Regions from separate parts of the Exiguobacterium sp. s194 genome, predicted to be linked through region 2. Evidence: predicted binding sites of a transcription regulator. Region 2 holds the regulator's gene; each other region holds the start of a gene.
The links. Region 2 encodes Rex, which represses fermentation and respiration genes when NADH is low (regulators of the CRP and FNR family bind a similar motif). Its sites were predicted from a motif close to TTGTGAAATATTTCACAA; they were not measured.
Positions count from the first base shown of each region.

Region 1 (7,466 bases), on a different contig from region 2:
GGAGTAACATGTACGGGGTGACGAGACCGAATGTGAGAATCGTCGCCACGAGACGGCGGTCGAGCTTCAACTCGTTAAATAGCACGAGGAGCGGCGGGATGACGATCGGGATGAACGCGATGTGAATCGGTAGCGCGTTCTGCGAACTGATTGCTAGTAATAAGAGGAAAGATAGCAACAATGCCTTGACCCGGGTCACACTTTTGCCTGTGACGTCGCGGCCTGACATGCTGATCAACTTTTCAGCCAGGACGTCTGGGAGCCCTGTTTTTGATAGACCGACGGCAAATGCGCCGAGCAACGCGTAACTGAGGGCGATTGTCGCACCTCCGCCGAGCCCGTCACTGAAGGCGGTCAACGTCTCATTAAACCCGAGACCTCCGACCAGACCACCGACGACCGCGGCAAGGATGAGCGATAAGACGATGTGAACTCGACTGATCGCAAGAGCGAATAATACGATAACAGCTAATAAGACAGCATTCATCATTTCCAACACCTTTCATTCAAAACTCTTTCTCTTGTTATCACTTTAATATGATAAAGACTTTTGAAATTTAACATACGTGTTTCGGGTTGTCAAATCGATTGTTCAAAAAAAGCGATAACTCCGAAAAGTTATCGCTCGTTCGTCATCCTTCAACGTTATGGTATACCTGGCGCACGTCTTCGAGGTCTTCGAGGACGTCGAGTAGTTTTTCGAACTGTTCTTTCGACTCGTTGTCGAGGCCAATCTCGTTTTGTGGCAGCATCGTCAACTCGGCGACTTCAAACGTCTCAATGCCTGCTGCTTTAAAGGCAGTCTGGACGGCATGGAACGCTTCTGGTTCCGCATAGACGATCACCGTCTCATCTTCTTCGATGACATCACGGACGTCGAGGTCGTGCTCCATCATGAGTTCGAGTACGTCGTCAGCAGACATGCCGTTGACACCGATGACAGCCGTCGCGTCGAACATGTAAGCGACTGACCCGCTGACACCCATGTTGCCGCCGTTTTTACCGAAAGCGGCGCGGACTTCAGACGCCGTCCGGTTGACGTTGTTCGTGAGCGTGTCGACGATGAGCATCGAGCCGTTCGGTCCGAATCCTTCATAGCGGAGCTCATCGAAGTTCTCTTCGTCGCCGCCCTTCGCTTTGTCGATGGCGCGGTCGATGATTGCGCGCGGGACGTTGTACGTCTTCGCTCGTTCGACGACGAACTTGAGTGCTTGGTTTGATTCTGGATCTGGTTCCCCTTGACGGGCGACTACGTAGATTTCACGGCCGAACTTCGCATAGATGCGACTCGTATTGGCGTCTTTTGACGCCTTTTTCTCTTTAATGTTGTTCCATTTACGACCCATTACATGTCATCTCTCTTTCCATTGTTCGATTGATTCATCCTCGATTATATAAGAAGACGTGGATGTTGACGAGCAAAAATCATCCCTCGCTTTTATCCATCTTCTCGACGATCTCCGTCAACGTCTTCAAACTGTCGATTAGGCGGTCCGTCTCTTCCTCGTTCAGAAACGCGAGACGGTCCTCGAACAGGCGACGGAACGAATCCCGACGCTCGCGGAGGACGAGTTCGCCCTTTTCGGTCAGTTGATTCCAGATGACACGACGATCGCGTTCGTCCGGGACGCGGGTGATGTAGCCCTCATCGACGAGCTTCGTGATGAGCGGCGTCACGTTCGGCGGGGCAATCGATAACGTCTCACTGATGTGTCCGTTCGTGACCGCGCCTTCATCTTCAATCAACATGAGGAGATGAAAGTGGGAAAAGTTTAAGTTTGGGATTTGCGGAAGGTCGGAACGACGTAATAACTTCCGGCGAATTAATGGGATCAGTTTCACGAACTGATCGGCTGCGTCTTGTCTCGGCATAATCATGTCACTTCCTAATTAGGTTCTTTCTTCATTATACACGACCGAGCGCAGGGTGGACGACCAATCCTCATCCCGTGACATTTTGCACAGCGCATTCGCCTCATCATGGACACAATGGATGTAAGCGTTTACATATCGCATATGCTTTATTTTCATGAAAACGCATTCGATTTTACTGAGCGTCATATGAAAAAGCAAGCCCTATCCTCATTCTCCTAAAAAATATTGTGAAAGAGTTCACATTGTTGTCACGCACAAAATGCAAGAAACGTTGTATTCTATGAATGTGAAGGAAAGCACAAACTCTTCTCAAACCAACTGATTGCCCCGTGCTCTCCATCAAGTCAACAGTATAAGCTCTCATTCATGAGGAGGAAACCAACATGGCAGTTAAAGAGAAAGCAGTAGTAGAAACATCAGCAGAACAGATGGTCGACACGCTCGTCACTAGAGCCCACACGGCGCTCGAGACATTGATGACGTTCGACCAAGAGAAAATCGATGCGATTGTTCAAGCGATGGCGTTAGCCGGTCTCGAACAACACGTCGCCCTCGCGAAACATGCATATGAAGAAACAGGTCGCGGTGTGTTTGAAGATAAAATGATCAAAAACATCTTTGCGACAGAATATATTTATAACTCACTCCGTGGCGAGAAGACGGTCGGCGTCATCGAAGACGATGAGCAAAACGGCATCACGTACATCGCGGAACCAGTCGGTGTCGTCGCCGGGGTCACACCGGTTACGAACCCGACATCAACGACGATGTTCAAAGCAATCATCGCCATCAAAACACGTAACCCGATCATCTTCGGTTTCCACCCGTCGGCACAACAGTGTTCAAGTGAAGCGGCAAGCATCCTTCGTGACGCAGCCATCGAAGCGGGAGCTCCGGAACACTTGATCCAATGGGTTGAAAAACCGTCACTCGACGCGACGAAAGCGCTCATGAACCACCCAGGAGTCGCCATGGTCCTCGCAACTGGTGGAGCGGCGATGGTCAAATCAGCCTACTCGACTGGTAAACCAGCCCTTGGCGTCGGTCCTGGTAACGTTCCGGCCTACATCGACAAAACAGCAAAAGTAAAACGTGCCATCTCGGACGTCATCTTGTCGAAAACGTTCGATAACGGGATGATCTGTGCATCTGAACAAGCGATTATCGTCGACCAAGAAGTGTACGAAGAAGTGAAAGCCGAAATGACGGCGCTCGGTTGCTACTTCTGCTCACCAGAAGAGAAAGCAAAACTCGAGACACTCGTCATTAAAACAGACTCTTGTGCGGTCAACCCGGAAATCGTCGGGAAGCCTGCAGCCTGGATCGCCGAACGAGCTGGACTCACAGTCCCGGCCGATACGAAAATCTTGATCGCCGAACTCGAGACGGTAGGTGCGACAGAACTGCTCTCACATGAGAAACTCAGCCCAGTACTCGGAGCCTACAAAGTTCAATCGCGTGAAGAAGGTTTCGCCATCGCAGAGAAGATGCTCGAAATCGGTGGTCTCGGTCATACGGCAGCCATCCACTCGACTGACGACGACGCCATCCTCGCATTCGGACTCCGAATGAAAGCTTGCCGCATCATCGTCAACTCGCCAACGGCACACGGCGGGATCGGTGACCTCTATAACGAAATGACACCATCACTCACACTCGGTTGTGGGTCGTACGGTAAAAACTCCGTCTCTGAGAACGTGACGGCGAAACATCTACTCAACGTGAAAAAGGTGGCGAGACGTCGCGTGAACATGCAATGGTTTAAAGTCCCTGAAAAGATTTACTTTGAGAAAAACTCGGTCCAATACCTTCAATCGCTCACATCGAAAAAACGGGCGATGATCGTCACGGATGAAATGATGGTCAAACTCGGATTTGCTGATAAAGTCGTCAAAAACTTGCCGGCTGGCGTCGAGTACCGCATCTTCGACCAAGTTGAACCAGACCCGTCAGTTGAGACGGTCATGCGCGGTGCCGAAGCGATGCGTCACTTCCAACCAGATATGATTATCGCCCTCGGCGGTGGATCACCAATGGATGCCGCGAAAGGCATGTGGCTCTTCTACGAACGCCCAGAAGAGAAGTTCTCGAACCTTCGCCAAAAATTCATGGATATCCGCAAGCGGACGTACAAATTCCCGACGCTCGGTAACAAGTCGATGTTCGTCGCCATCCCGACAACATCAGGTACGGGTTCTGAAGTGACACCGTTCACGGTCATCACGGATAAGAAACGCAACGTCAAATACCCGATCGCTGACTATGCGATTACACCGGACGTCGCCATCGTCGACCCTGAGTTCGTCATGACGGTCCCAGCTTCAATCACGGCGGATACAGGAATGGACGTGTTGACACACGCCATCGAAGCGTACGTTTCGGTCATGGCAAACGACTATACGGATGGACTCGCGCTTCGTTCGATGAAGATGATTTTCGATTACCTCCCGAAAGCGTATGAGAACGGCAGTGACGCCGAAGCACGTCAGAAAGTCCACAACGCATCAACAATGGCTGGTATGGCTTTCGCGAACGCGTTCCTCGGTATCAACCACTCGATCGCACACAAAATCGGTGGCGAGTTCCATGTCCCACACGGACGGACGAACGCGATCCTTATGCCGCACGTCATCCGCTATAACGCGACACGCCCATCGAAACTCGCGGCGTTCCCGAAATATGAGTCATTCATCGCCGACGAGCGTTACGCTGAAATCGCGCGCTACCTCGGACTTCCAGCCAGCACGACGGAAGAAGGCGTCGAGTCGCTCATCCAAGCGATCATCGAGCTCGGTCAGCGCTTGAACATCAAACTCTCGTTCAAAGCCCAAGGCATCAAGAAAGCGGACCTCGACGCGAAAGTCGACAAGATGGCAGTCGACGCGTTCGAAGACCAATGTACGACGGCTAACCCGAAAATGCCGCTCGTTGAAGAATTGAAAGAGATCATGTACGCTGCTTACGAAGGCGTATAAGTCTTGCACCAATCAAACGGTTTCCCTCGTTCGGAGGGAGGCCGTTTTTTTGTGAAAAAGAAATATACAATTGTCAGATCACTTAATATAATAGGATAATACAACCATTTATTGGTGAGTTTTTTTGATGGAGATACGCAGATGACAATTATGTACAGCTTACTGTCGGCACTATTTACCGTTTTTCTTTATTTCAATCCGCTTTCATCAACAAGTCCATATGAAACGGCTGAATATTTTGCGTCACAAGATCGGGATGCAGATAGTTACGATAGTTTTGAGTTTTTTGACACATTTGGTACAGAGCTAGAAGTGAGTGCGAAGCGTGTCGTTCATTACGTGGAGCGCTCTACTTATTGGACGGACATTTATCTAGGCGACGATTATTTTGAAGGATACTCGAGCATGGCGCTCGAACAGGAGATCAAAGGTGAACTTTTACATATGAACTGGGATGACCCCATCGAACAAGTGGAAGGCAAAGTGGTTGTGTTACCGATGACAGACACTTCTCTCGAAAAGTCGCATACGGCCTATACGTCAGATTATTACGGGGTCATCGATAATGATGAAGCGGCCAACCGTTACTTAGGTAAACTCGCTGAAGCAGGGGCAGCCGGTTACGTCATTACACCGCATCCGAATGAACCGGATGAGAGCGGCTTCGTGATTGTTTCCTATACATTACCGATTGGGGGTACCGGAGTCGATGGAGAAGCGGCCAAAGCTTTTCGTGATGGCGAAATGATTGTCATCGAACCGTACCGCGAAGAAATACCGTATATAGAGTATGTTCAACAAGGGGAAGGGGATGAAGAAATTGTCATCATGTCTCGCCTTGACGCTTCGTGGAAAGGGGATCATGTCCTCTCAAGCGTTAGTGGGTCTTCCGTCCTTTATCATTTATTAGAAAAGATGGACGGTGTGAAAACCGATGCCACAATCCGCTACGTTTTTTTAAATGGTAGTGGGTTTGGAGAAGAGGCAAGTGATGACTATCTCGCTCAATTGAAAGAGCGTCAACCATCGGTAAAGACGATTCTGCAGTTAGATGCCATGGGAACGGGGGACGACCCACTTTATATTCGAACGATCGGGATGAAACGCCACTCCTTTTTAGAGACAGAACCGTTCGACGCACTTGATGTGACGATATTAGGCAGTTCAAGTCTGGACAGCTACGGAGAAGCTGACTTACCTCTAGCCGTCCTGAGCGATTCGCGGTTGGCAGTTTATGACTTGCATACTGAATACGATAATCTAGATCGTCTATCCAATGAAGTGATGGAAGAGCAAGTTGAATGGCTGAAGCAGTGGCTGATCACTCAATGAAACGATTTTCCCCGAGACGTTCCTAATAAGAACGTCTTTTCTTTACGGATAAACACTCGTCCTCTCTTAAATACTTCGGTATGATGAAAGGGGAGGCGATACGATGGAACGACAACTGAACGTGACAACGAATTATGGACAACTGGCCGGTACGTGGATGACCCACGGCGAACCCCGTAAGACGGTCGTCCTGCTCAGCGGGAGTGGGCCGAGCGACCGGGACGGCAATTTGGGACCATCCCAATTCGGCACGTATAAAAAACTGGCCGAGGCGCTCTTTAAGATGGGTGTCAACGTCTATCGGTATGATAAACAAGGCATCGGTGAATCGGACGGTGATTTCAATAAAGTCGGTCTGCACGACCTGGTGACAGATGCGATCACCGTCGTCAACGCCATCAAACAGGAGCCGGACGCAGGGGACATGTATGTGCTCGGTCACAGCGAAGGGGCCGTCATCGCCCCGGCGGTCCAGCTAGAGACGAACGCGGCCGGACTGATTCTTCTTGCCGGATTCAACGATTCCTCGAAGAAGATGTTCTTGCTGCAAGCCGACGCACTCGCAACTGAAGTCGGTTCGGTGAAAGGACTCAAGGGCGTGTTCTATCGATTGACCGGCGTCCCGAAGAAGATTCGCCAGCGCCAAGACGATTTGCTCGAACGGTCGTTACGGACGAACGTCGCCGCCTTCAAGTACCGCGGCCAAGTCGTGAACGCCAAATGGATTCGCGAGCATGCGTCGTATGACGTCCGCGAGCGACTCGAACATGTGCGGGTCCCGGTGCTCGCCCTGACCGGTGACCGCGACGTCCAAGTCCCGCCGGAGCATGTCCACTCGATTCGGACGAAAGGGGACATCGACAGCCACATCATCCACGACATGAACCACTTGCTCGTCGAACGGACGAGTCCGCACGCGCTCCTCACATTGCATAAGGAATATCGAAACGCCATTGAGGCACCGCTTCATCCCGAACTCATCCGCCGATTGAACGATTGGTTGATGAAACGATAACGAACTGTCAAAAACGGTCACTAAGTGACCGTTTTTTATGTTATAATTGTGACAACGTAAAAAAATATGAATGTTTTTGAATGTTTATGATTGTTTTTTAAATGAAAACGCTTTATATTAGAGCTACGGAGGGAATATGATGTTAACGAAGCAACGACATCAACTGATTTTGCAACGTCTGTCGGAGCAAAAGATTGTCAAATTGAAAGAATTGGTCGAGTTGACGGCATCGTCGGAGTCGACGATTCGCCGGGATTTGACCGACCTCG
Region 1 covers NZ_JACSLT010000001.1:35,459-42,924, reverse strand. The annotation lists gene KNP85_RS00210 (Na+/H+ antiporter family protein) at 1-487, opposite strand, end outside; gene KNP85_RS00205 (YebC/PmpR family DNA-binding transcriptional regulator) at 633-1,346, opposite strand; gene KNP85_RS00200 (MarR family winged helix-turn-helix transcriptional regulator) at 1,426-1,872, opposite strand; gene adhE (bifunctional acetaldehyde-CoA/alcohol dehydrogenase) at 2,259-4,850, shown strand; gene KNP85_RS00190 (zinc-binding metallopeptidase family protein) at 4,992-6,182, shown strand; gene KNP85_RS00185 (alpha/beta hydrolase) at 6,286-7,197, shown strand; gene KNP85_RS00180 (DeoR/GlpR family DNA-binding transcription regulator) at 7,337-7,466, shown strand, end outside.
Region 1: a site for Rex is predicted at 2,101-2,118, ahead of adhE (bifunctional acetaldehyde-CoA/alcohol dehydrogenase). Genes of this name have one in related genera too.

Region 2 (7,466 bases):
CTGCTCATAAGCAGGCCGCTCAACAAACTGATCACAATCCCGCTCCATGTCTGGATGATGAAGCCGATGACGACCGGCAAGAAATAAAACAGGAACGACGGAACGACCGTCGGTTCCCCACGAATCAGTTCGGATACGAATTCCGTCCCCGTCGGCACGATGTAGGCGAGACCGGTCAGGAAGGCGTGCATCCATTCGATTCGCATCGCACGGAATCGCATCATGAATGGAGCTCCTCCCATTCTGCATACAGTGCCGTGATCGATTCTTTCGTCGCGTCGGACTCGGTCGACAGTTCCTGTGCCCGAGCGAAGTCGTTGAAGACGTCCGGTTCACACAAGAGCTGCTCGATTTCCTCGAGACGGGCCTCGTGTTGTTCGATGGTGAGCTCGATTTCCTCGATCCGTTGTTTCATCCGGCGTTCCTCACGTTGCTGTTCCTTGTCGGCACGCTGTTTCTTGACGATGACTTGTTTCGTCTCTTCGCGGGCGAGTCGGGCCAGTTCTTCAAGTTCTTCTTTCTTCTCGACATAATATGAGTAATCGCCGAGGTATTCGTCGATGCCGTTCGGCGTGATCTCTAAGACGCGCGTCGCGAGCCGGTCGATGAAGTAGCGGTCGTGCGAGACGAATAGGATTGTGCCCGGATAGTCGACGAGGGCGTTCTCGAGAATCATCTTCGAGTCGAGGTCCAAGTGGTTCGTCGGCTCATCCAAGATGAGCAAGTTTGGTTGCTCGAGCTTCAGTTTCGCGAGCGTCAAGCGGGCCCGCTCTCCACCCGACAATTCATGGACGCGTTTCATGACGTCGTCACCGCTGAATAGGAACTGTCCAAGCAGGCTCCGCACTTCTTGTTCGCGCATGAGCGGCCAATCGTTCCAAATCTCGTCGATGACGCGGTTGGCATCCGACAAATTCTGTTGCTCCTGGTCGTAGTAGCCGATTTCGACGCCGGTACCGTAGCGGATGTCACCGGTAAGGGCCGGCTGTTGTTTCGTCAACACTTTCAAGAGCGTCGATTTGCCGACTCCGTTCGGGCCGACGAGGGCGACCGATTCGCCGCGCTGCAGTTGAAAGCGGAGCTGCTGGGCGATCGGTTCCTCATAGCCGATGGCGAGGTCGCTGCCGCTCAACACGTCGTTCCCACTTTGGCGTTTAATCGAGAACGAGAGGACGGCACTACGCTCATCACCGTCCGGCGCTTCCATCCGGTCGACTTTCTCGAGACGCTTGCGGACACTCTGGGCCCGCTTCGTCGTCGTCGCCCGGGCGATGTTGCGCTGGATGAAGTCCTGCATTTTGGCGATCTCTTCTTGTTGCGACTCGAACTGCTTCTTCTCTTGCTCGTAAATGGCAGCCTTCTGTTCAAGGTACTTCGTGTAGTTGCCGACGAAGCGACGGCTGCGGTGGCGGGACAGCTCATAGACGACCGATACGACGCGGTCGAGGAAGTAGCGGTCGTGGGAGACGATGAGGACGGCGCCTTTATAGCCGCTCAAATACTTCTCGAGCCAGCCGAGTGTCTCGATGTCCAAGTGGTTCGTCGGCTCATCCAAGATGAGCAGGTCCGGACTTTGGAGCAGCATCTTCGCGAGAGCGAGACGTGTCCGCTGTCCGCCGGAGAGCGTATCGATGCGGCGTTCGAAGTCGTCCGGATAGAACCGCATCCCGTGAAGGACAGAGCGGATCGTCGCCTCATATTGATAGCCGCCACGGTCTTTGAACGTATGCTGTTCTTCATCGTAAGACGACAAGAGGCGCTCATAGGCGGCCGGGTCGTTCAAGATGCGCTCAGAACCCATGTCTTGCTCCATGCGGCGCAGCGTCTTTTCTTGTTCAATTAAATCGGTGAAGACAGTCAACATTTCGTTCCACATCGTCTCGTTCGACTCTAACCCTGAGTCTTGGGCGAGATAGCCGATGGTGACATCTTTAGGCTTCATGATGTCGCCCGAGTCATAGTTGTATTCCCCGGCGATGACTTTAAGCAATGTCGACTTGCCGGCACCGTTACGGCCGACAAGGGCGACACGTTCGCCTTCTTGAATTTCTAGTTTGACGTTCTCTAAAATCGGCTCGACGCCGAATGATTTCGATAAGTTATTGACTTGCAGTAGGATCAAGTGAAAAAACCCCTTTCTCTCTATTTAGTATACTTTATTTCTTCCCCATTTCAGGTATATTCATTGAGTGGTCATGTGAATTCGTTTACAATCAAGGTGTATGAAATTAGATTCGTTTGAAACGCGTCGTAAAAAGGAGGCTCTTTCCGTTGAGTCAAAACGAACCAAAGATTCCGCAAGCGACAGCCAAACGGTTGCCACTATACTATCGGTTTATCCAAAGCCTACATTCATCAGGAAAACAGCGTGTCTCTTCTGCTGAACTGAGCGAGGCGGTCAAGGTCGATTCGGCCACGATCCGTCGCGATTTTTCGTACTTCGGTGCGCTCGGGAAAAAGGGATATGGCTATAACGTACAGTATCTGTTAGACTTTTTCCGTAAGACACTGAATCAGGACGAGATTACGAACGTCGCCTTAGTCGGGGTTGGTCATCTTGGGACAGCTTTCGTCAACTATAACTTCCTTAAAAACAATAACACACATATCGTCGTCGGGTTCGACGCAGACGAGACAAAAGTCGGCACGACGATGTCCGGTGTCCCGATTCATCACGTCGATGAGATGGAACAGATCATGAAACAAAACAAGATTGACGTCGCCATTCTCACGGTGCCGTCTGCCTATGCGCAACCGGTCGCGGACGACTTGGTCCGCTTCGGCATCAAAGGTATCTTGAACTTCACACCGGCCAGACTTACTGTGCCGGACACGGTCCGCGTCCATCACATCGACTTGTCGATCGAACTCCAGTCGCTCATTTACTTTATGCAACACTATCCATCTGCTGAGGGGGTCCATCAATAATGGAATTACTATCATCGTTGCTCGTCGTCGGTATTCCTGGGGGAGCAAGTATCTTCATTATCGCCATCGTCGCGCTCATCATCTTCGGGCCGAAGAAATTGCCTGAATTCGGACGCGCCGCCGGTCAAACGCTCCGAGAGTTCAAAAATGCCACGAACGGCATGATGAACGAACATGACGAGAAAGATAAGAAAGAACTTGAGAAGAAAGAGCAGTAATCATGAATCATCAACCTGATCAAGAACGGGCACTGTCCGATCACTTGACAGAGCTGCGGAGACGACTGATGCTGTCGGCATTTGTCGTCTTTGCCTTCTTTCTAATCGCTTTGCCGAGTGTCAAATATGTGCTCGCCTATCTGCAGGCGGACCTCGTCGAACGAGGGCTCGAGCTGAACGCCTTTGGGGTCGCGGACCCGCTCATGATTTACTTGAACTTGGCGCTCGTCATCGGGCTCGTCGCGTCCGGTCCGTTTCTACTGTATCAACTGTGGGCGTTCGTCGCACCTGGTCTGCACCCGAACGAGCGGAAAGCGACGCTCGCGTATATCCCGATCATCTTCATCTTGTTCCTGATCGGTCTCGCATTCGCCTACTATTGGTTGTTCCCGCTCGTCCTCGATATCTCGACGGACCTCGGGCAAGACCTCGGTCTGACGCAAATCATCGGGGCGTCGAACTACTTCACGTTCTTGCTGCAACTGACCATTCCATTCGGACTGTTATTCCAGTTGCCGGTCGTGACGATGTTCTTGACGCGCATCGGTGTCGTGACACCGTACTTCCTGTCATCGATTCGGAAATATGCGTACTTCGCCTTGTTCGTCATCGCGGCCTTCATCACGCCGCCGGATTTGACGTCGCACCTCATGGTGTCGCTGCCGCTCTTCTTCTTGTATGAAATCAGCTTGTCGATTTCACGCATCACGTACCGGGGCGTGCTCCGTCGTGAGAAAGAGGCGATGGTGAAAGAGCAAGTCGATTTGATGAAACAAATGAATGAGAAGTAAGCATCGTTCTTTAACGGGACGATGCTTTTTTTGTGATTGGGAATAAATGTTTTTAACAACAAGATAAACACTGGACCCACGTGATACGATGAAACTACTTAAACATCAGTCAGGGGGAGAAGCGATGGCTTGGGAGTACTACGGGGATGAACTCATCATCATCGGCGTGTTGACGACAATTTTGTTGATTGCCGTGCTGAACTTTCTGAAGTCGCGATTCAAGCGGAGACTCGCCTTCTCGTTGACATTGCTCGTCGTGGGGTACGTATCGTGTATCATCGGACTCGTCTTCGTCCGTGGTTGGGACGCGCTGGGCTGGATTTTGATTGGCTTCAGTCTGTATGTAATCGGCCTCCTCACCTATATCGGCGTCGTCACTTACCACTGGTTTAAAGCAAGACGCACGACCCATTCATGAATGAACCGTTCCGGTTGCGGAGCGTTTTTTTGTTGTCACACCAGCCGTTCAAACTTTAGACATAATTACGTGAAAAAGTGAGCAAAGGGATTGTCAAACCTTCTTGTGAAATAGTACACTAAGTTCAGAAAGTAAATGTGATATTTATCACAAACACTAACTTGCCTAACACTCAAAGGAGAGACAACCATATGAAAATCGCAGTCATCGGATGTACACACGCAGGAACAGCAGCCGTCAAAGGATTACTCGCCAAGCACGACAATCTCGACATCACGGTGTATGAGCGGAACGACAACGTCAGCTTCCTCTCGTGTGGGATTGCCCTCCACGTCGGCGGTGTCGTCAAACGTGCGGAAGAGCTCTTCTACGCGTCACCGACCGAGCTCGAAGAACTCGGCGCGACGATGCGCATGAAGCACGACGTGTTGAACATCGATACGGAAGCGAAGACGGTCCATGCGAAAAACCTCGACACGGGAGAAGACGTCTATGACACGTTCGACCGTTTGATCGTCACGACTGGTTCATGGCCGATCGTCCCGACACTTCCTGGCATCGAGATGACTGGGATTGAGCTCTGCAAAAACTATGGTCACGCCCAACGCATCATCGAGCGGGCAAAAGACGCGACGAACATCGCCGTCATCGGTGCCGGCTATATCGGTGTCGAGCTCGTCGAGGCGTTCGAAGTGTACGGCAAACACGTCACGTTCATCGATAGTGCCGACCGCATCTTGAACAAGTATCTCGACAAGTCGTTCACAGACCAACTCGAGGCAGACATGACGTCACGCGGCATCGACCTCGAACTCGGCCAAACGGTCGAAGCGTTCCGTGGGACAGATGGAAACGTCACGCACGTCGTGACCGATAAAGGTGAGTTCGAGGCCGACCTCGTCATCCTCTGTGTCGGCTTCCGCCCAAACACGGGACTCCTTCAAGGCCAAGTCGACATGCTCGGCAACGGCGCCATTATCGTCGACGAATATATGCGCACGAGCAACCCGGACGTCTTCGCGGCTGGTGACAGCTGTGCTGTCTATTACAACCCGGCGCGCACACATGCCTACATCCCGCTCGCGACGAACGCCGTCCGCATGGGAACGCTCGTCGCTGAGAACTTGATCGCACCGCGTGTCCGTTATCAAGGGACGCAAGGAACGTCAGGTCTTCGCCTGTATGATTGGAACATCGCCTCATCAGGTCTCACGGAAGAAGCAGCTGGACTGTTCGGCCTCGACGTTGAGAGTGTTGTGATTGAAGACGCGTACCGTCCGGAGTTCATGCCGACGGCTGAACCGGTTCAGTTCAAACTCGTCTATGAAGTCGGCACGCATCGCGTCGTCGGTGGACAAGTCCTCTCAAAAGCGGACATGACGCAAGCGGTCAACACGTTGTCGCTCGCGATCCAAAACGAGATGACGGTCGAAGAGCTCGCCTATGTCGACTTCTTCTTCCAACCGCACTACAACAAGCCATGGCACTTCATCAACAGTGGGGCGCTCGCGGCGATGAAAGATAAAGTCAACGCATAAAAAAACTCGGGAGCCGCGGCTTCCGAGTTTTTTATAGATAGCGTGGGGCGTCCTTCATCGAGTTGGCGAGAATCATATAGATGAGGACGTTCCCCGGCACAATCAAGAAGAGCAGACGTACACCGAGGGGCGACAAGTCGAAGTATTCAGCGATGCCGCCGCAGACACCAAAGAGAGAGCGGTTCGTGGCGGATTTACGAAGCGGACGTTTCATAAGCGTGGCTCCTATCTCAACTATGATATGAAAATTTTACCATATAAATTGGTGGCAAGCGTACAATGCACACAGGTTTTTCTTCGTCTGAAGCCGGGGAAGGGGTAAGAGAAAGGCTACGGCACGCAGACGAAGAACTGTGAAGGGGAGTCGGACTATATGAAGATTGGTATTTTAGGAGCAGGGAAAGTCGGACGGACGCTCGGGCGCAAGTTCGAGGACGTCGGCTATGAAGTGTTGTATGGGACACGTTCAGAACGGGAAGGGACGATGTCGCTCCAAGAAGTGGCGTCGAACGCACAGATTTTGTTATTGACGACGCCGTTCGCGGCGGCCGTCGATTTGATTCAATCGCTCCGGGACTTGGACGACAAGATTGTCATCGATGTGACGAATCCGATCGCCAAAGAGTTTGACGCCATCGAGCGGCCGGAAGGGAAGTCGGGGGCCGAGCATCTGCAAGAACTTGCGCCACACGTCCGCATCGTCAAGGCGTTCAATCAGACCGGCGTCGAGAACTTGGAAAATCCGAACATGTCGATGATGTTCATCGCCGGAGACGAGCAAGAGTCGGTCCGAGCCGTTCAAGACCTTGCCTCGAAGATTGGTTTCGACGCCCATACGCTGCGTCACTTGAAACTGGCGCGAGAACTCGAGTCGCTCGCGTGGTTATGGATTCATTACGCGACGAAAGAACGGAAGCACCGGAACTTTGCGTTCTACTTGAAAGAGAATAGTTTTTAATAGAAAAGACGGTCACGCGTTGGCGTGACCGTCTTGGTCGTTAAAAGGCAGCTTGACGCTCAGAGCGAGTCTTCAACGATTCAATCGTCTCGCGCTCGATCGCTTCGACTTCGCGTTGTTGCCAGCCTGGCATGAGGAACGCGTCGACGAGCGCCCAAATGCCTGTGATGATAGCACCGAAACCAATCGTCAAAACGACCATCAAGAGCATGGCGATGCCCGTCCCTGTTTTCTTGAAATAGAAGCGGTGTGCGCCTAACGCGCCGAGGAAGAACCAAAGCAAGTACGCGACGACGAGACTGCGTTTCTTTTTCTCGACTTCGCTGTTGACGAGGAGCATTTCCTCTGTCGATAAATCGGTACGTGAATAATTCATGATGTGATGTGCCTTCTTTCCAAAAATTGATATAATGAATGCAGTCTTTATTGTACCGGGAAACGGATGAATTCCCATGATTTTCTATTATTTATTTTTGGAAGCGAGGAACAACCGAATGGGTTTTGCGATTGTGACGTTCATCGTCGCGTTTATTCACGTGATCGCCGGAGCGGTCGTCTTACATAAGTATCCGCAATATAAATCGATCGCCATCAGTGTGATCGTGCTCGGTTTCG
Region 2 covers NZ_JACSLT010000011.1:102,146-109,611, reverse strand. The annotation lists gene KNP85_RS13825 (hypothetical protein) at 1-224, opposite strand, end outside; gene KNP85_RS13820 (ABC-F family ATP-binding cassette domain-containing protein) at 221-2,122, opposite strand; gene KNP85_RS13815 (redox-sensing transcriptional repressor Rex) at 2,272-2,928, shown strand; gene KNP85_RS13810 (twin-arginine translocase TatA/TatE family subunit) at 2,928-3,146, shown strand; gene tatC (twin-arginine translocase subunit TatC) at 3,149-3,937, shown strand; gene KNP85_RS13800 (YesK family protein) at 4,062-4,355, shown strand; gene KNP85_RS13795 (FAD-dependent oxidoreductase) at 4,547-5,893, shown strand; gene KNP85_RS13790 (PspC domain-containing protein) at 5,925-6,107, opposite strand; partial or broken gene KNP85_RS13785 (NADPH-dependent F420 reductase) at 6,264-6,851, shown strand; gene KNP85_RS13780 (TM2 domain-containing protein) at 6,892-7,227, opposite strand; gene KNP85_RS13775 (hypothetical protein) at 7,346-7,466, shown strand, end outside.

Region 3 (7,466 bases), on a different contig from region 2:
TGGATATTCTTCCGGATGCTCCATCGCATCGAGCAACGTCTCACGGTTGAAGACGTTGACGTTCAAGTGATGTCCTTTATGCTCGCCGCCCATATAACCGTCAAGGAGTGCCGCCAAGTTGAGTTCACGGGCCACTTCTTCTTTACCGAGCGCTTTCGGTACGATTGAGAACGTGTATGAAATTCCGTCTTGTGCGTGTTCGAACGGGAGTTTCGCGACTGATGAGAGCGACGCAGCTGCCCCTTTCGTATCGCGGCCATGCATCGGGTTCGCACCAGGTGCGAACGGTTCGCCGGCGCGACGTCCGTCCGGTGTGTTCCCTGTCTTTTTGCCGTAAACGACGTTTGATGTGATCGTCAAGACCGATTGCGTATGGAGCGCATCGCGGTACGTTTTATGCTTGCGTACTTTTTGCATGAACGACTCGACAAGCTCGACGGCGATCGCATCGACACGGTCGTCGTTGTTGCCGAATTTAGGGAAGTCGCCTTCTGTCTCGAAGTCGACAGCAATGCCTTGCTCGTTGCGGACCGGTTTCACGGTCGCATATTTGATGGCTGACAGACTATCTGCTGTGACCGAGAGACCGGCGATACCGCATGCCATCGTCCGTAGGATTTCTGGGTCATGAAGTGCCATCTCGATCCGTTCATACGCATATTTATCGTGCATGAAGTGGATGACGTTGAGCGTGTTGACGTAGAGCTCGGCGAGCCAATCGAGCGTCCGGTCGAAGTCGGCATACACTTTGTCGTACGTGAGCACGTCCTCGGTGTTCATCTCCCAAACCGGCGCGATTTGGTCGCCGCTCTTCTCATCGCGGCCTCCGTTCATGCTATAAAGGAGTGCTTTCGCCATGTTGGCGCGGGCTCCGAAGAACTGCATCTGTTTCCCGATTTTCATCGGTGACACACAGCAGGCGATGCCGTAATCGTCACCGAACTCTGGAAGCATGAGGTCATCGTTCTCATATTGGATGGCAGACGTCTCAATCGACATCTTCGCACAATATTGTTTGAAGCCTTCTGGCAATTTCGTCGACCAAAGCACCGTCAAGTTCGGTTCTGGTGCTGGCCCGAGGTTCGAGAGTGAATGCAAGAAGCGGAACGAGCTCTTCGTCACGTTCGAACGTCCATCCTCACTCATCCCACCGATTGACTCGGTCACCCATGTTGGGTCACCCGAGAACAATTCGTTGTAGTCAGGCGTGCGCAAGAACTTGACGATCCGAAGCTTCATGATGAAGTGGTCGACGATTTCTTGAACGTCCGACTCGGTCAAACGACCTGCTTCGATGTCACGTTCTGCGTATACATCGAGGAATGTCGAGACACGTCCAAGTGACATGGCGGCGCCGTTCTGTTCTTTGACGGCTGCGAGATATGCAAGGTATACCCATTGGTACGCCTCTTGTGTATTTTCCGCCGGACGGCCGAGGTCAAACCCGTACGCCGCACCGAGTTGTTTCAACTCTTGGAGGGCCCGGAGCTGCTCAGACATTTCTTCCCGTGTCCGAATATCTGCCTCTGATAAGAAACCGCCACGGTTCGCCAAGTCCTTTTTACGTGCGGCAATCAAGAAGTCTAACCCGTACAAGGCAACGCGACGGTAGTCGCCGATAATCCGTCCACGTCCGTAAGCGTCAGGAAGTCCTGTGATAATCCCTGACTTCCGTGCTGCTCGCATCTCAGGTGTGTACGCATCGAAGACACCTTGGTTATGCGTTTTGCGGATTTCCGAATAAATCTTTGTGATTTCAGGGTTCGGTTCGAAGCCATACGATTCAAGTGCAGCGTCGACCATCCGGATGCCGCCGTTCGGATGAATCGAACGTTTGAACGGCTCGTCCGTTTGAACGCCGACCACTTTTTCGAGCTCTTTGTTTAAGTATCCCGGTCCGTGCGAGACGATGGTCGACGGGTTGTTTTGATCGACCGCCCAAACACCGCCGCGTTCCCGCTCTTCTTTCGTCAATTCCATCACTTGTGCCCAAAGCTGATTCGTCGCTTCCGTCGGTCCGACGAGGAAACGGTCGTCTCCTGTGTACTCATGTCGGTTTAAACGGATAAACTCACCGACGTTCACTTCGTTCGTCCACTGCCCAGGTACAAATCCTGACCAGGCTGATTTAATTTCGGTTGCCATTGTGGGTCACTCCTCATAGTTGAGATAACTGCGTGCTTTCTATAAGTTGAGTGTACGTGAAAACGTGAACATTATGTTTTACATTCTTGTGAAAGTTGTAACAATCTCATGAACGTTGGCTTAAAGCCATTTTTGTAAGCGCTTTAAAATCTGTTATAACGCATTTCTCATTCACTATGAAACAGATAATTCACGTCACGATAGGATTTACGTCGATTCTGTATCATCTCGATTCGGATGTGACGATTTATACAGTTTTTAGTGTGATGTATATCACGACTCGGGGATAGAACTTGAATTTTTGCCTTACATCGGACACAATGAAGGCAGAACATTGTAGAAGAGGAAGGGGTTCTTCCCATGACGTACGAATTATTGACAGCTGATCACGACTTGAAAGCCGGTGACCGCATCTCCCTTAAAGTAGAAGCGAACGGTGAACAACGTGATGGATTTATCACAGAATTTGAAGACGCAGGTTTTTGGATTCGGTTTGACGACGACATCGAAAACGAGGATTTCATCGACTACCGCGATAACTTGCTCGTTGCTCTCATCTCGCGCCCGATTGACGTGGCAGCGACGTATCCAGAGCTCGCTTCATACGAACGGTTGACGAAAGAATTGCAGTATCGTGTGTATCAAGGCTTCACCGTCGAAGGCGTCGAGGCGTCGGCTGACCAAATCGATGTGCACATCAAACTCATCGAGGACGGACAGACGTTCACACAGACACTCCGTTCTTCATTCGACCAAGATACTGAACATGTTCGCTATATCTAAGACAGGGAGCGCTTATGCTTCCTTTGTTTTTGCCCCACGATAAGGAGAATTGATATGAACTTTACAAAACCATTTATTAACGAAGCCTGGGATCGCCTTGGCTTTACTGAACCAATGCCGGTCCAAGCCGAAGCCTTCCCGCTTCTTCTTGACGGAAAAGACGTCACGATCGAAGCGCCCACAGGTACCGGGAAGACGCTTGCTTATTTGTTACCCGCCATTGAAAAAATCGACGCCTCGAACGACCGGATTCAAGTCGTCATCGTCGCGCCGACGCGTGAGCTCGTCATGCAGATTCAAACGGTCGCGCAACGCTTCACCGAGAAAGGTGATGTCCGCATCGCTTCATTTATTGGCGGTGTCGAATTGAAACGTCAAATCGACCGCTTGAAGAAAAAGCCCCATTTGATTGTCGGGACACCGGGCCGACTCGTCGAACTGATCGACAAGAAAAAATTGAAGCTTCATGAGACGCACACAATCGTCCTCGATGAAGCTGACCAAATCATCGATAGCGGATTAACAGAAGCTGCCGAACGCATCATCAAGCACACGGCGCACGAACATCAAATCGCCCTCGTATCGGCAACGCTCACAGACACGCTTCAAGCATGGGCTGCCCCGTTCTTGAAGGAGCCGGCACACGTGAAAATCGAACGAGCTGTGAGCAGTCAAGTGACGTACGGCTATATGTTGACGACACGCCGCTATAAGCCGGAATTGCTTCGTCGTTTGTCACATGTCAACGGCGTCAAAGCGCTCGCTTTCATCAACAACCGCTCATTCTTGCCACCACTCAGAGGCGAACTCGATAAAATGAAAGTGAATTACCGGATGCTCGACAGCCTAAAAGGGAAACGCGAACGCGTGGAGACGCTCCGTGAATTCCGGAAAGGCGACTATCCACTTCTCATCACGACGGGTCTCGCGGCCCGTGGTCTCGACATCGAAGAAGTGACGCACGTCGTCCACTTCGATTTGCCAGAATCGATTGATGACTTCATTCACCGCTCGGGCCGGACGGCACGCGGGAATGCGGCCGGGACCGTGCTCTCGCTCGTGACGGATGAAGACTTGACGCACTTGAAATCATTCGCTCGCCAGCTAGGCGTGGAATTGAAAGAACTCGAGATTTATCGTGGCGATGTCATCGAGAAACGGATCGAAGATAAACCGCCGGTCGTGAAGCGTCCTGCGAACAAACGAGGACCGCGCCGATGAAAAAAGACCGGAAAGTAATTCCATTCCCTTTGCTTGTAGAAGAGTCCGAATTGCTGGCCGAGCTGAAAAAGTTGTATGAGCAAGCCGCGCTCGCGCGCAGCACACATTGGACGAACTATATTCAAGAGATCGCCTCGGAAGGCACATGGCAGTTGAAAGACGCCGAGCTATTCCGCGACCTGTTCATCGACTGGGCCGTCTTCTTCGAGACGGACGAGGAAGGGATGACACCGCACGGCCGCTACTTGGCAGATCAAAAAGCCGACATGTCCCCTGCCTTGTATCACGCGCTCCGTGGCTTGGCAGTCCCACGTTGCTCGGTTTTTGAAGTGACCGAGGAAGGACTGCGCGACTGGGAGACGAAAGAGACGTATCGCGTCAATCTCCCGGAAAAACGTGAGGTCGGTGACATCATGCTCGGCAAGCTGCTCGATATCCGAGGCAGCTGGCGTTTCGGGTCGGCGTTCCTCGCTCTTCCGGCGAAAATGGCCGGTAACGTATCGGACCTGTATATCGACTTCACCGATGAGGTCGGTCCGGGTGCGTTCCTCGATCAGTTCCCAGAGTTCTGTGCAGAACTGATCGACATGTTGCTCGATTTAGAAGACGGGGTCATCGTCCCGAAACCATCAAAATAACCGAGAGGCGGCTGCCTCTCGGTTATTTGTTATTGTACATAATATTTCGTATTGGATAACAATGCCTTCGCCGCATCGTTCGTCGCCTTCACGACGGCGCTCGAGATGGCTTTCCCATCTTGATAGACGTCGATAACGGCCCCATCTTTCGTCGGGCGAATATGATACAGTTGGTTATCGACATACCAAGTCGTACCGACCGAACCATCGATGACTTGTCGCGTCGATTGCTTCCCTGTCTTCAAGTCGACAACGAATTCGGTCCCATCTTCCTGCAAGACGATTAATTGATCCTCATAGACGGTTGCGCCCCACATATCCCCTTCAGCTTTTAACTCGACGACACGCTTCTCTTCGGTGTCATAGGCATACACGCCTGGACGTTCCGTCTCGTTCGTGTACGTCTGACCATCTTCGGTTATCGTTTCGTATATCCCAAGACGTACCGGGAGGAAACGATTATCGGCTGCGATGGTCATCCGGTTCTCATCGTAAAACCTAGATATTCCGACAACACTAGAAATAAAGCCGTCTTCTATTGAGATTTCTTCAAGGGTGATTTCAGCCGCCCCTTCATCAAATACGGCGATTTTTGTTGCTGCCTGTCTGTCATAACCGTCACGATAAATCAAATGAACACGACCATCTTGAACGAATATGCCGTGCCAGTTCCCTTCCATGACTTCCACTGCACCGCTGACATCTGACGGGAACGTCGTCGTGGCCACGTCGTCGCCTTCGGTTCGGAAAAGAACGATTTCATCGTTTCCTTTTTGTCCGATGCCGACATAATCCTCTTTCGTGCGTAACGATTGGGTGAAACTAAGGTTTGTCATTTGACGATAGAACTTTCGCATCGTCGGATTGACCCGTTCGCGTTGTTTAAGCGCTTCTTCAACGTAATTTAAATGGGTCGTCACTTCACTACCAGACCGGGTGATTTCAAACCGTTCCTGGACCTCATCCTCGGTTTCATAAAAGGCTTGTATCTTTTGATTTTCCCATACATTTTCATTTGTTTTGACATCAAGCACCCACTTCGCCGTTGATGCTTTCGAATCAATGGCGAACGTACCGAGCCCGATGATGACGACCGCACCGAGCGCGGCCACATTCCACATTCGTTTCATCTGCTCACCTCACACACTTAATTTCTTCGTCAACTGACGATGTCCAATCCAAACGACCCCAATAAACCAAATCACTAAAATAAGAGTGAAGACGGCCAGCGTCTCTTCCATGAACAGATAGTTCTCAATGATAAAGAATCCAATCATCGGCACAACTACGACAACCCCAATCATCAATAAGGCGAGGAACGGCGCCCACACCGTCCGTTGCCACAGGCTCCGTTCAATCAACACAAATGCGAAGATGAATAAGACGGCGAGGGCAATTAATACTTGATGGACAAAGAAGTTGAACAGTGACGCCGGGAACATGACCGAAAGCGCCCCATCGTAGCCGATGGCCTGTTCGAAGGAGCCACTCATCGGAATCATTTGCGAGTCCAACCAACTCGAAAACGCTATGTACTGGAGTTTGAGCGCAATCCACTGGACGGAGAACAAGCCAAGGATCATCAACATCATCGTCACTAGCTTCGCACCGAAGACGAGCATCCGTTGTTGCGGCATGAGCAATAGGCGCATCATGAACGTCCCACGGCCTTGGAAGTCACGGTACCAAATCCAAAAACTGAAGAATACCATCGCCGTGACAGCAACCCCAATCGACAAGATGAACGGTGTGCCACCAAGATAATTCCCGAACGTCAAAGTGTAATCCGGCGTTCCAGCACGACGCATTTCTTCATACATATTCGTCTCGCTCCATAGGAAGACGCCGAGCCAGGCGAACTGGGTGACGACGAGTAACGTGATCAAGATGAGATACGGTTTCGTCAACCGCTCGACTTCCCATCCGAGTAGTTTCAACAAATTCATGCGCCATACTCCTCTCTCATGACATCGACAATCGACTTCCCATGAATGAAGCGGACGTCCTCGACGTCGAACTCGCGAACGATCCGGCCGCGGTTCAACATGACGGCCTTGTCGACCAAGTATTCGATGTCTTCAATCTCGTGCGTCGTAATCAAGACGCCGCGGTCTTCCATAATGTCACTCGAGAACAACTCGACAATTTGTTCTTTCGAGAACACGTCGATGCCCGAGAACGGTTCGTCGAGCAATAGATAGTCCGGATCTTGGGCAATCCCGAGCGCCAAATTCACTTTGGCGAGCGTCCCTTTCGACAGCTCATTCAACTTGTCCTCTGGGAACAGCTTGAACTCATCGACAAGACGGGCAAACAATTTCGGGTCGAACTTTGGATAAAAGTCGCGCATGAACGCCTCGCACTGTTCAATGGTGAAATGGATGGGGAACGTCGAATGGTCCGGTACGAACGCGACACGATTCAAATCGATCGGTTTGCCGTCGACAAGCACCGTCCCCTGGTCGAACGGCGTCAGTCCCATGATGCCTTTTAAAATCGTCGATTTCCCGGTACCGTTCAACCCGATCAAGCATGTGATTTCCCCTTTTTGGGCCGTGAACGACACCTCTTCGATGACTTGTTTTTTGCGGTAACGCTTCTTAACTCCCAGTACTTCGATCATGAATATTCCCCTCCCCGTATTGCCGTTTGATTTTATCGACGAGCTCATCCATCGTG
Region 3 covers NZ_JACSLT010000007.1:72,976-80,441, forward strand. The annotation lists gene pflB (formate C-acetyltransferase) at 1-2,145, opposite strand, end outside; gene KNP85_RS10135 (hypothetical protein) at 2,506-2,928, shown strand; gene KNP85_RS10140 (DEAD/DEAH box helicase) at 2,983-4,149, shown strand; gene KNP85_RS10145 (hypothetical protein) at 4,146-4,787, shown strand; gene KNP85_RS10150 (hypothetical protein) at 4,817-5,917, opposite strand; gene KNP85_RS10155 (hypothetical protein) at 5,927-6,733, opposite strand; gene KNP85_RS10160 (ABC transporter ATP-binding protein) at 6,730-7,410, opposite strand; gene KNP85_RS10165 (GntR family transcriptional regulator) at 7,388-7,466, opposite strand, start outside.
Region 3: a site for Rex is predicted at 2,232-2,249, ahead of pflB (formate C-acetyltransferase). Genes of this name have one in related genera too.